One region of the Paenibacillus sp. FSL R5-0475 genome, then DNA from elsewhere that is predicted to be linked to it. Evidence: riboswitches for the same ligand, from Rfam matches in the RefSeq annotation. Region 1 holds a riboswitch; the other holds the start of a gene.
What was found. A riboswitch is a leader RNA that binds a small molecule or an ion and turns the genes downstream of it on or off. The one in region 1 is predicted to bind glycine.

Region 1 (6,602 bases):
AACGTCTAAGGTGCGTACACCATACTGCTTGAGGTTTTTGCCGGACATTACGAATTCATGTTTACATACGCCCGGATATGGGATTTCAAAATACGGCGCCAGACGGTGCATCATATAGTTCGCATTCAGCACAGCATTTTCGGATACCTCACGCAGTCCGTCTGGACCATAGGTGCGGATATAGGCGTAGGCACGAACGAGAATACCAAAGTTGCCGTAAAAAGCTTTCACGCGTCCAATCGATTCAGGACCGCCGAAGTCGAGTGAGAAGCTGCTATCTTCGTTTTTCACCACAGTTGGTTGTGGTAGGAACGGAATCAAGATTGATTTTACGCCGACAGGTCCGGCTCCAGGGCCACCTCCGCCGTGCGGGGTGCTCATTGTCTTATGCAAGTTCAGATGCACCACGTCAAAGCCCATGTCGCCAGGGCGGGTAATGCCCATAATAGCATTGGAATTGGCTCCATCGTAATAGAGTAAGCCGCCTGCTTCGTGCACGATCTCAGCAATTTCGACGATTTGGGTCTCAAACAAGCCGAGTGTGCTTGGATTGGTCAGCATCAATGCGGCTGTGTCACTGCCAACAGCTGCTTTGAGTGCTTCAAGATCAACCATCCCTTTATCTGTGGAAGGGATCGTGATCGTTTCAAGTCCTGCTGCTGAAGCACTAGCAGGATTGGTGCCGTGTGAGGAATCCGGCACGATAACCTTCGTGCGGGTCTCGCCGCGGCTTTCATGGTAGGCGCGGATCATCATGAGGCCGGTCCATTCACCATGAGCACCTGCGGCAGGCTGTAAAGATACAGCATCCATGCCGGTTAGTGCGGATAAGTCATTTTGCAGGGTATACATTAATTCCAGTGCACCTTGAATGCTTTCTTCTGGCTGGTAAGGGTGGATCTTAGCTAGGCCTACGATGCGGGCAACATCTTCGTTAATCTTCGGATTGTATTTCATCGTGCATGAACCGAGTGGATAGAAGCCGTTATCTACACCAAAGTTACGGCGTGACAAGGAAGTGTAGTGGCGAATGACATCCACTTCCGATACTTCTGGAAGCACGACGGGTTCGCTACGGAGTAAACCTGATGGAATCAGAGATTCTAAGCTTTCTTCCTGCGGCACATCGCATAGTGGCAAAGAATAGGCCGAACGGCCGGGACGGCTTAATTCAAAAATTAGACTTTGCTCCGGTTTCATAAACAGCCCTCCAGTGCGCTAGCGAATTGGTCGATTTCGTTTTTGCTTCTTTTTTCCGTAACGGCTACCAGCATATGTCCAGCAAGTTCAGGATAATCACGGCCCAGATCATAACCGCCTAGATAACCTTCCTTCAGCAGCTTCGAATTAATTGCACTTACGCTGCTTCCTTCCGGAAGCTTCACGACAAACTCGTTAAAGAATGGGGAGGAGAAGGTTAGTTCAGCCCCTGTTAGTTCGCTTAGTTTATTAGCGGCGTAATGGCTTTTACGAATGTTCAGCTCGCCTACTTCACGCATCCCTTCTTTACCCATTACGGACAGGTAGACGGATGCGCAGAGTGCGAGCAGCGCCTGATTGGAGCAAATATTCGATGTCGCTTTTTCACGACGAATATGCTGCTCACGAGCTTGGAGTGTCAGAACGAAGCCGCGTTTACCGTTACGGTCAACAGTTTGACCAACGATACGACCTGGCATGCGGCGCATTAAATGCTCTGCTACAGCGAAGAAACCACAGGTTGGACCGCCGAGGGAAGCTGGAATACCGAGTGGCTGAGCGTCACCGACTACGATGTCGGCTCCGAGCTTACCTGGTGTTTCTAGAATGCCAAGAGCGATCGGATTTGCACTGACGACGAACAATCCTTTAACGGCATGGATCAGCGGCTCAACGGAGCTAAGATCTTCGATGCTGCCAAAAAAGTTAGGCGATTGCATCAGTACTGCAGCCGTATCACCATCAATGGCCTCAGCAAGCTTAGCCTGATCGGTAACACCGTCTCTATAGTCAATCTCCACTACCTCAAGACCCCAAGCATTAGCCGATGTGCGTAACACTTGGCGCGCTTCAGGATGAACGGTGCGGGAGACAATTAATTTTTTGCGTTTGGTGGCACCAGCTGCAAGGACTGCTGCTTCGGATAATGCGGTTGCGCCATCATACATACTGGCATTGGCAACTTTCATACCGGTTAGTTCGCAAATGTAGGATTGGAATTCGAAGATCGCTTGCAGTTCGCCTTGGCTGATCTCTGGTTGGTAAGGAGTATAAGCAGTGTAGAATTCCGAACGGGAAATGACATGGTTGATCACCACGGGGATGTGATGGTCGTATAATCCGGCGCCGAGGAAGCTGGCGTGCGAATCGAAGTCAGCATTTCGGTCAGCGAGACCTTTCATGTGACGTAGCAGGGCGTACTCATCGAGCGGTTCAGACATCGGCATAGTGCCTTGATAACGGACGGCTTCAGGGATATCGGAGAACAGCTCATCTATGGACTGAATCCCGACGGTTTCCATCATCTCTACGCGGTCCTGTGCTGTCATGGGCAGATAACGGTGCTTCATTAAGGTTTCACTCCTTGGCTTTTTTAAAATATAAGAAAGTACAATTTTCACGTTATACTTTATCCTTTTATTTCTCGCTTAAAAGTTCACCGTCCTAATATGGACGCTAAAGGCGTTTATACTTGTAAAAAGGGGCCTTAATCACGACAGCTTTAAGCTGCTTGCCACGTATCTCTACGAAAACCTCTGTGCCTATTTCACTGTAAGCTGTATCAAGCAAAGCTAATCCCAGGTTGCGTTTCAGCGTTGGAGATTGGGTTCCGGTTGTGACCTCTCCGATTTTGATGCCGTCCGCATAGACTGGGTAATGGGAGCGTGGAATGCCTCGATCAATCATTTCTAGACCGACAAGACGGCGGGGGAGACCCGCTTCTTTTTGCTGTATCAACGCATCGCGTCCGATGAAATCCGCTTTGTCCAGCTTCACGAAGAACTGTACTCCAGCTTCAAGAGGCGTGATGTCAGCCGACAGCTCCTGACCGTACAGTGGCAATTTTGCCTCGAAACGAAGCGTATCCCGTGCGCCCAGTCCAGCAGGTGTTAATCCGTGAGGAGAGCCAGCTGCGAGAAGGCCGTTCCATAACGTTGCTGCCACATCCAGCGGAGCGTAAATTTCGAAGCCATCTTCACCGGTATAACCCGTACGGGAGATCAGTACTTCTACACCGCAGACGGTTGCGCGTTCGATGAAGTGGAAAGGCTTGAGCGTTGAGATCGGTGCATCAGTAACTTCTGCGAGTATGGTCTCTGCCAGCGGACCTTGCAAGGCGAGCAAAAGCGTCTCGTCAGAGACATTAGTGAGTGTGACTTCACCGAATTCAGAGGTCAGATGTTCTTGCAGCCACTGGAAGTCCTTATCGATGTTGGAGGCATTTACGACAAGCATATAACGGCCTTCACTTAGTCGATACACGAGTAAATCGTCGACCACCCCGCCGTTTGGATAACAGAGCAGCGTATATTGTGCCGCACCATCGGTAAGGCGGCTGACATCGTTGGTCGTCATTTTTTGTAAGAAGGCTTCAGCGCCGCTTCCGATCACCATGAATTCACCCATATGCGATACATCGAACAGTCCAGCCTGCTGGCGAACAGCCTCATGCTCCTTCACGATACCTGTAAACTGTACTGGCAGCTCCCAGCCGCCAAAATCAATGCACCTGGACTCCGCATAAGCGGAATAGAGATCATAAAAAGGCGTTCTTTTCAAAGCATCCATGTCGTCACTCCCCTAGTCTGATTACATACGAAAAAAAGGACAGGCAGAAGCAATCATGCATAAATGCACTAATCGCTTTCTGCTCTGTCCTTTGTACCTGAGAGTTACCCTGCGTAACTAACATGCAAGTTTCCCCGTTGGTGACCTGACGCACTCAGCCTCGCGTCTGATGCTCTCCAGAGGTACGTCCGACAAAGGTCCTTTTGCCTGAGAGATTCACCCCTGTTAGGGCTTACTCCTTCGGCGCCGTCTTCAAGTGAGACAGTCTCTCCCTATGCCATCATCCGCAACTGTATTTGTTTCTTATGTCTCCATTAAACGGGTATAGGAGGGCGCTGTCAACAAGAAAAAGTCAAAAAAACGACAAATTTATTTTACTTTTAGTAATATTGACATTATGCTCCGCGATCACTTAGGCTATAACTAAATTTAGAATTCCAATTTGGAAATGAGGCGGCTTGAAATGAGTGAGGTTTTAGATAACCTTCTTTACAGCGAAGAGCATGAGTGGGCACAGCAAGTGGAAGGACGCGTAGTACGTGTTGGGATTACGGATCATGCTCAGCATTTGTTAGGCGATATCGTATTTGTGGAATTTCCTGAAGTGGGTTCGGCCATTTCAGCTGGCGACAGCGTAGGCAGTATCGAATCCGTTAAGACCGTATCGGAACTCTATTCACCCGTCTCTGGGAAGGTTACCAAGATTAATGATGGTTTAGAAGCTAGTCCAGAGCTAATTAATGATAAGCCGTATGGTGAAGGTTGGATTTTTGAAATTGAAGTGGACGGAGAGTATGCTGATGCTGTAAAAGGACTGCTAGATGCAGCTGGATATCGTGCATTGGTAGGGGAGTAATTCTAATTTTTTTCTGAATATTAATTTCACCGCATGTGATATTTGTAGCAGCAAGTTTCTGTTTTTGGGGACTTGCTCTTTGGTGTTTCTATATAAATAGCGGTCGGGATCTTTGAGTTAAATCCTGGGACTGTTTGGAATTATGGGATTTTATTTAAAAGCGAATCTACTGATTGTGGAATTAGGGAAAACCTCCCTTATTTTAGACGAATATAGCGTGACACTAAGGGTTTTAGGGAATTCTTCCCTAAAATTTCAGTGAAAAGCGCTATTTCTGACTAAATAGGGTATTAATCAGGGAGGAATTCCCTAATTCTGCGCCTGGACAAGGGAATAGGCAGATAATCAGGGAGTATTTCCGTAATAAATAGTGGCGAGCCCATTTTGGTATGTTGATAAGCAGATTCGCTCCCGCACAGGCCTAGCTATTGTAACTAGCTCTGAGTAAAACATTTTTTAGGCACCCTCTTGAAGCTGCCGCAGCACAATGATCTCTACACGGCGGTTCTTTTGCTTACCTGCAGCTGATGTGTTCTCCGCGGTGGGCTGGGTATCAGCATACCCTGCATATTGAAAATTGTCGGGGTTCAACCCTTCATGATCTAAGAAAAAGCGAAGCACTGACAGCGCACGAGCACCAGATAGCTCCCAGTTGTCGTTATAGTGAGAAGCCGAAGATACTGGAGTATTGTCGGTATGTCCTTCAATGCTGATCTTTGCGCCGATATCGCTGAATAAGCCAGATAACTGCTGAAGAGCAGGCAGGGCTGGAGACTTCAGGTCTGCCTTACCTATATCGAAGAGAAAACGGTCACTGAGTGTGATTTCTATCCCCTGCGGTTTGTCGGCAACAAAAATTTGTTCTCCGAGATTATTTTCCTCTACATAGTTCGTAATCACACCCATTAATTCAGCAAGTTTAGCCTCTTGTTCTCGAAAAGCAAGTTCACGTGCCGAAGGTGTTTCGTTCTCCGTTTGTTCAGCAGATCCATCATTCGGTCTCGCAGTTGCAGCTGCATTCCCATTCCCGTCTGTACTTTCCGGTTTGTTCTCAGTTGATTTCCCAGCATCTAAAATGCCGTTCCCACCCTCAAGGACAGTGCTGCCAGATTTGAAGGTCTCGGATAACGAGCCTGTCACGATGTTATATTTGTCAGTATCCAGGCTGCTCATCGCATACAATATAACGAAAAAAATAAGTAAAAGTGTAATTAGATCAGCATAAGTAATCATCCAACGGTCGCGGCTTTCCCGAGCCTCTACACGCCGCTTGCGCCGGTCTCTTTGTCTCATAGAAGACCTCTAGTTTCCGCACGGTCATTCGTGTCCGTGTCTGAGATGAATGAGTTCAGTTTTTTACGCACCAGCAAGGGGTGATCCCCGTTCTGCAAAGAAAGAATGCCGACGAGCAGCATTTCCATACTATGTAGCTGGCTTTGACTGCGGGATTTGATTTTGGAAGCGATGGGTAAAAATATTAAATTAGCGATGGCAACACCGTACAATGTTGCGGTAAATGCCACTGCGATAGATGTGCCCAGATTTGACGGATCTGTAAGGTTGCCAAGTACACGGATGAGCCCCATCACCGTCCCGATAATTCCCATCGTTGGTGCATATCCACCTGCAGCTTCAAAAATCTTAGCATAGTTCTCATGCTTCAATTCTTTAGCATCCATTTCTAATTCAAGGATCTGTCTTACCTGCTCAGGATCAGTGCCGTCGACAATAAGAAGTAGACCTTCACGTGTAAAAGGGTCCGGATGTTCTTCAGCTTGTTTTTCTAACATTAGAACGCCGCCGCGACGGGCCACGGTTGCCATTGCAATAAGTTCTTCTGCTTTTTCTACATCACGATCAGGGTTGCTACCGAAAGCCATGCGTAATGCTGTTGGAATGGAGCGCAGCTTAGATGCCGGGAAACTGATCATAACGGCGGCAAACGTACCCCCGAACACAATCAAAGCTGCATTAAGCT
Region 2 (6,602 bases), 500 kb from region 1:
GGTACAGCAGTGAACAATACCGTTCGCCAAATTGCCGGAGCCATCGGAACTGCTGTCGTAATTACGATTTATACTGTGCAGGCAACAAGTCATGCGGCCACAGTGATGCAGAGCAATCCCTCTACTACTCCTGAGATCCTTAAATCCCTTGCATCCATTCTTGGGGCAAGTGACGCCTATTACTTTATGATGATTTTATCCGTCGCCGCGTTTGTTATAACATTATTTATGCCGATGAAGAGCAAGATCATGTTTGAAAAGAAAGCAAACCTAGTTAACAAGGAATAACCTTATAACGTGGAATGTAAAAAGGACAGCGATCAGCTGTCCTTTTACATTATTAATAGCTATTCCCGGCTCACCGGCTTACTCTTGTTTATATTTTTCTTTCAGAATGCTGGAGCCGATTCCCCCGACAACCATTAAAATCAAAGAACCGAAGTTCCAAAAGAATGACCCGCCATTCAAGGTAATCCCTAGCGCCGTTACTTTGTTCAGAAAGAGAACACAGAGTTTAATCACTAACAGCACAATGCCTGCTATTACGAAGACATCAAATACAAACTTTAATTTCGGGTGAGCTAATTTCTTCCCTTCTTCTATCACCTTTTTGGTCAACTCCTCGTCACTTCTTAGTAACTCATCGATAGTTACCCCAAAAAGATCGCTTATTTTAATAATGATTTCAATGCTTGGGTAGTTTTGACCATTCTCCCATTTCGAAACCGACTGTCGGCTTACAAACAGCTTCTCGGCCAGTTCTTCTTGTGACCAACTTTTTTTATTTCTTTCCGCTTTTAACTTCTCCCCAAAGATCATAGCAGCAACTACCTTTCTGCAATTCTTAAGCCTATATTGGATTAATCGTATGCAGAAGTAAAGAACGCTTTAGTTGCAGCCCCGCAACCCCAAGTTGCAGTTAACACTAGGCATACCGCTAGTTGATGTTGACCTCACTCAAGCTTGATTACTTTTCCCCTTTTTGCTTCTAATTGAATACAGGATGAATAATAAAACAAACCATAATGGAGTACACAATAAAGCCGGGCGTGTCTCTCCAGCGAACAGCATGATGATCAGTATTCCAGCGAACAAGGTTAAGACAATATAATTAATAGCCGGTGTGAACGGTGCTTTAAATTTGGATTTCGCCTGTAAGTCTGGCCGGGTTTTCTTATACTTAATATGGCAGATAAGAACAATGCCCCACACCCATATAAAACAAATGGCGCTAATCGTTGTCACGATTCCAAAAGCCTGCTCCGGAATAAGTTTACTCAAAAGTGCACCCACAGATATAACAATTGTAGAAATGAATAACGAGTTACCTGGAACATGGTTTTTATTCAGTTTGCCCAAATGAGGTGCCGCTTGGTTATTTCTACTCAAATTATAGAGAATTCGGCTGGTCGAGAACATCCCACTATTACAAGCGGAAGCGGCTGAAGTTAATACGACAAAATTAATAATCCCTGCGGCAATTGGAATCCCTACTAAAGTAAAGGTTTTTACAAAAGGACTCTCTGCCGGACTGAGCTCCGTCCAAGGGTTAATGCATAGCAGGACGAAAAGCGCACCAACATAGAAGAATAGAATCCGTAAAGGAATTTTATTAATCGCCGATGGGATATTTTTCTCCGGATCCGCTGTTTCCGCTGCCGACACCCCGACCAATTCCACACCCACGTAAGCAAATACAACCATTTGAAAAGAAAATAAGAAGCCTGATATGCCGTTCGGAAAAAATCCCCCATGCTCCCATAGGTTTCGTACCGTCACCGATCCTGCATCCGTCTTAAACCCAATGATCAGTAAAATGACCCCAAGACCAATCAAGGCGAGAATCGTAATTACCTTAATTAAAGCAAACCAAAATTCGAGTTCCCCAAAGCTCTTTACAGTTAATAGATTAAGTCCTAATAACACGACTAGACAGGCGATGGCAGGAACCCACTGCGGGATATCAAACCAGTACTGTACATATACGCCAACAGCAATGACATCAGCCATAGCCGTCATGATCCAGCAAAACCAATAGGTCCAACCGGTAATGAATGCGACCCGTGATCCAAGGTAGTCTTCAGCAATATCCGTAAACGATTGATAGCCCGCTTTAGATAATAGGAGTTCTCCCAGTGCTCTCATCACAAAAAACACAGCAATACCCACGATTAAATACGTGATCATGATGGATGGGCCTGCCTTCTCTATCGCCTTGCCTGATCCCAAGAATAATCCTGTACCAATGGTGCCGCCAATAGCAATAAGTTGAACATGCCGATTGGCCAGCTCTCTCTTTAATTCTGGTTGTGCCATACCTAGTTCCCCCTTGTGAGTACAATAAATTGGAATAAAAAAAGAGAGATTGGATGTCATCCAATCTCCCAGATCGTAAGAATATCAAATAATATTCGCCCTGCTGATAGCGATCAGCATGACAAATACATATTCAGTACTCTTCTGTCCTTTTGCCTGAGATTGTGAACCCTTCGGCGCCGCGGAATTTCCGCAGTCTCTCCAGAAGCTGCTCCAGCTAAAGTGTAATCCTTAGCCATCATAGCTCGTGAATTATGAAGTTGATAAAGCGGTAACGCAGTAAAGCTGTTCTGATATTCTAACATATTACTTGTGATGTGAGTGTTAATCAGTGATAAAAGTCTCAAGAATTTAAAGTTAGCCTCATGAACATACTACTTTTTGAAAAGCAAAAAACTAAAGGAGTATGCTAATGAAAGCCGCTGTAGTAAAGAAATTCAAAGAAAAGTTAGAGCTACAAGACGTACCTAAACCAAAACCCGGACACAAAGAAATCCTTGTCCATATTCATGCGTGCGGAGTGTGTCATACTGATTTGCATGCTGCTCATGGCGATTGGCCCGTCAAACCGAAACTCCCTCTTATTCCCGGACATGAAGGCGTTGGGATTATTGAAGAAATAGGTGAAGGAGTTACACACTTAAAGGTAGGAGACCGAGTAGGAATCCCATGGCTGTACTCAGCCTGCGGTCATTGTGAGTATTGTCTTACAGGAAGAGAAACTCTTTGTCTCGATCAGCAAAATTCTGGATATTCCGTAGATGGTGGATATGCAGAATATTGTGTGGCAGCTGCCGATTATGTAGTGAAGGTTCCTGATAATCTAAGCTTCATCGAAGCGGCACCTTTATTTTGCGCTGGCGTTACGACCTACAAAGCTTTGAAAGTATCAGGTGTAAAGCCAGGTGAATGGGTAGCCATTTTCGGCGTCGGAGGATTGGGTCATCTTGGTGTACAATATGCAAAGGTGATGGGAATGAACGTAGTGGCCATCGACACGTCGGATGAAAAGATGGAGCTTGCCAAACAGCTTGGCGCAGACAAAACCGTAAACGCATTAAAAGAAGATGCCGCAGACTGGATTCAAAAAGAAATCGGTGGAGTACATGGTGTCGTTTGTACGGCGGTTGCGAAAAAAGCATTCGACCAAGCCTACCGGGCCATTCGTCGCGGCGGTACCTGCGTCATGGTTGGGCTGCCTCCTGAATCCATGGATGTCCCGATCTTTGATACGGTATTAAACGGTACAAAGGTAGTCGGTTCGATTGTCGGCACTCGCAAAGATTTACAAGAAACATTACAATTCGCTGCAGAAGGAAAAATAAAAACCATTATTGAGACACGTAAACTAGAAGATATTAATGAGATCTACGATCTTATGTTAGAAGGCAAAATCAATGGTCGAATCGTCCTTGATATGACGAAATGACCCGAAAGAAAACCCGCTCGAAGTGTTGCTTTTCGAGCGGGTTTTTTTATGACTAAAATTTTTCCCACTTATGATAAGGTTCAGCGTAACATCTATAGAACGCAGACACCTGCACAAACACCTGCACCAATGTCTCCACAAGCCGCGTTGGATACGATTAATGCTTACTACGTTCAGCAAGCTGGCGATGCGCCTGACCACTCAATATTTGACACTACTGGAGTAACAGGTGTTACTCCGTCGAACTTAACCTATGTTGATTATGCATTGAGCGTGGACGAGACATCTCCATGGACAGTACTTGAAATTCAAGAGATTGTTAATGAAGTTCATTCAGGACTCGTATTGACAGCGATCAGCATGGGGCTTTCCCATGCCGTTTTGAATTCCATTTTTATTCCCGTTCTTACCTTTGAGCTTAACTTAATGACATTGCCTGTTTGGGTGTCCTTATTGTTTTTCTAAGTTTTGCTTGCTAAGCGACTCTATTCAGCATCATTCTGTTCTTCCAGCCATCTCAAAATCGCTTGGTTTGTTTCTTCCGGCTTTTCTTGCTGGATCCAATGACCGCAATCCAGATTGACCACTTCCGCATTAGGCACGAACTTTGTCAGGTTTTCAGACCTCTGGACCGTATCCCGGTCACCATAGATCATGAGGGTCGGCTGTACCATAAAAATGAAGGGGGTTGCGATTTTGGATGAGCTGTTTCATCCCTTCTTCATTTAGCGATTTGATTTATGCCTCGCATTAAAAACGTTCTGACTTTTGATGAGAATTAAACCCTAATTGATTGAGAAATACAGTAGCTCCTCTCTACTAAAGATCAGGGAAACAATAGACCCAGATTTATGCAGTACCAAAAATCCTTTTAACGATTCTTTTGTTATTTATATTTCCTTATTCTGTAATATATTTTTTGCAATGTTGAAATTTTAGCCCTTCTTCAGATGAAGCGATCAATATTCCAAGCCTTCTTAATCGTGTTTCTTCTTTCTTGGCGCTCATTACCCACCAGATAGAATCTCTTTTATAGGATGGTGATAAATTAGTGAAGAATAGCCAGGCTGTTTGATTTGCCTTGATTTGTTCTTCATATTCTTTGGCAAGTTCCACGTTTCTTTGTTCAGAGGAATAGCCTTGTGCATCGGTTCTGTTGTTAAAGACGTGCATTCCTTCTGGTCTCATCTTTCCAAACTGTATTAGTGCTTTTATCTTCTTTACGTTCACAGCACTCCATACACTATTTACTTTGCGCGGAGTAAAGCGAATCTTATAGCTTTGTTTATCAATGGTTTTTCGTATACCGTCAATCCACCCAAAACAAAGAGCGACATCTACTGATGCAGACCAAGTAAGGCTTGCACGCCCTGTACTTATCCCAAAATAGCCCACCCAAATTTCACTAGCTTCAGCATGATGTTCTTCTAACCAATCGTTAAACTCTTCTTGGTTGTTGAAAAAAACTACATCTCCCATTGTTCCAGCCATTTTAAAATCGCTTGGTTTGTTTCTTCCGGCTTTTCTTCCTGGATCCAATGACCGCAATCCAGATTGACCACTTCCACATTGGGCACGAACTTTGTCAGGTTTTCAGACTTCGCAACCACATCCCGGTCGCCGTAGATCATGAGGGTCGGCTGCTGGATGATTGGGTTCACTTTCGCCAATAAGCGCCAGTTGCGGTCAAGGTTCCTGTACCAATTTATGCTGCCCGTGAACCCTGATGTTTCAAAAGCGGAGACGTAAACGGCCAGCTCGCTTTCGCTCAATACGGGCTCACCGAGCGGTGTTTCTGCTCTGGCGAGATTGATCAACGCCATACCTGGCTCAGGTGCTCTGAGAGGCTCGTTCTTCCGGTACAGGTTGCGAAGGAACCTGTATGTATTGTCTTCGAATACGGCGTCCGCGACGCCTGGCTGTCGATTGAAGTGGACGAAATAGAAATCGCCGCCAAGTATTTCTTCCATGAACTCGATCCAGGGTTTTTCTCCGCGCTCTTGGTAAGGCAAGCTCAGATTTATCACTTTATTGACGCGGTTTGGATGCAACAAGGTCAGTCCCCAAACGACGAATGCACCCCAGTCATGACCGACAAAGGTAGCGTCCTCGTATCCATAGTGATCGAGAAGCGCGATGAGATCACCCGACAAGTGTTCAATGTCATAGTCTGTTACTTCGGTCGGACGGGATGAGTTGCCGTAACCCCGCTGGTTGGGGACGATGACATGGTAGCCCGCTGCGGCAAGTGCGTCCATCTGATGGCGCCAAGAAAAGGCATGCTCTGGCCAGCCGTGGCAGAGTACAATAGGTTTTCCTGCGTTTTCTCGGCCTGCTTCAAACACTTCGAGTTCCACACCGTTGGCTGAAATAAGGGTGGGCTTGGGAAAATCGGTTGGATTAAACATTGAATTAAAACCTCCTTCTTGTGATACTTGTAGTATAATGAATAAAAGGTGACATCTAGGTGTCACCTTTCTGAAATCATGTAAAAAAAGAGGGCAATTATGGACAAAGTGGAGAGACTCATTTCGATTATCATGATATTGCTGAAAAAAGAGGTTGTTTCTACAACGGAATTCTCACAACTATTCAATGTCTCCAAAAGAACGATCCTTCGCGATATGGAAACATTGAGCTTATCGAACATCCCGATCTACTCTGTCAATGGGGTCAAAGGGGGCTACGGCATAATGGATGAATACAAGGTTGATAAACGCCTTTTAAGCAGCTCCGATTTACAGAATATATTAACTGCGCTCGGCGGATTGGAACAAATCCTCCGTACTGAAGAAGTTGAAAGAACGATAAAAAAAATAGAGGCAATGGTTAGTCCATTGTCTCTAAATCGTTCCAT

Region 2: it holds a riboswitch for glycine, as region 1 does, so the genes downstream of both, MKX41_RS24340 (amino acid permease) here and gcvT (glycine cleavage system aminomethyltransferase GcvT) in region 1, are expected to answer to the same signal.

The regions. Positions count from the first base shown of each region.
Region 1 is NZ_JBBORK010000001.1:4,931,730-4,938,331, reverse strand. Features, by position in the region: gene gcvPB (aminomethyl-transferring glycine dehydrogenase subunit GcvPB) at 1-1,200, opposite strand, end outside; gene gcvPA (aminomethyl-transferring glycine dehydrogenase subunit GcvPA) at 1,197-2,549, opposite strand; gene gcvT (glycine cleavage system aminomethyltransferase GcvT) at 2,656-3,768, opposite strand; glycine riboswitch at 3,954-4,052, opposite strand; gene gcvH (glycine cleavage system protein GcvH) at 4,232-4,624, shown strand; gene MKX41_RS22180 (flagellar motor protein MotB) at 5,081-5,917, opposite strand; gene MKX41_RS22175 (flagellar motor protein) at 5,914-6,602, opposite strand, start outside.
Region 2 is NZ_JBBORK010000001.1:5,435,635-5,442,236, forward strand. Features, by position in the region: gene MKX41_RS24330 (DHA2 family efflux MFS transporter permease subunit) at 1-288, shown strand, start outside; gene MKX41_RS24335 (helix-turn-helix domain-containing protein) at 367-819, opposite strand; gene MKX41_RS24340 (amino acid permease) at 958-2,316, opposite strand; glycine riboswitch at 2,451-2,531, opposite strand; gene adhP (alcohol dehydrogenase AdhP) at 2,729-3,745, shown strand; gene MKX41_RS24350 (hypothetical protein) at 3,794-4,210, shown strand; gene MKX41_RS24355 (YdeI/OmpD-associated family protein) at 4,646-5,236, opposite strand; gene MKX41_RS24360 (alpha/beta fold hydrolase) at 5,212-6,153, opposite strand; gene MKX41_RS24365 (helix-turn-helix transcriptional regulator) at 6,253-6,602, shown strand, end outside.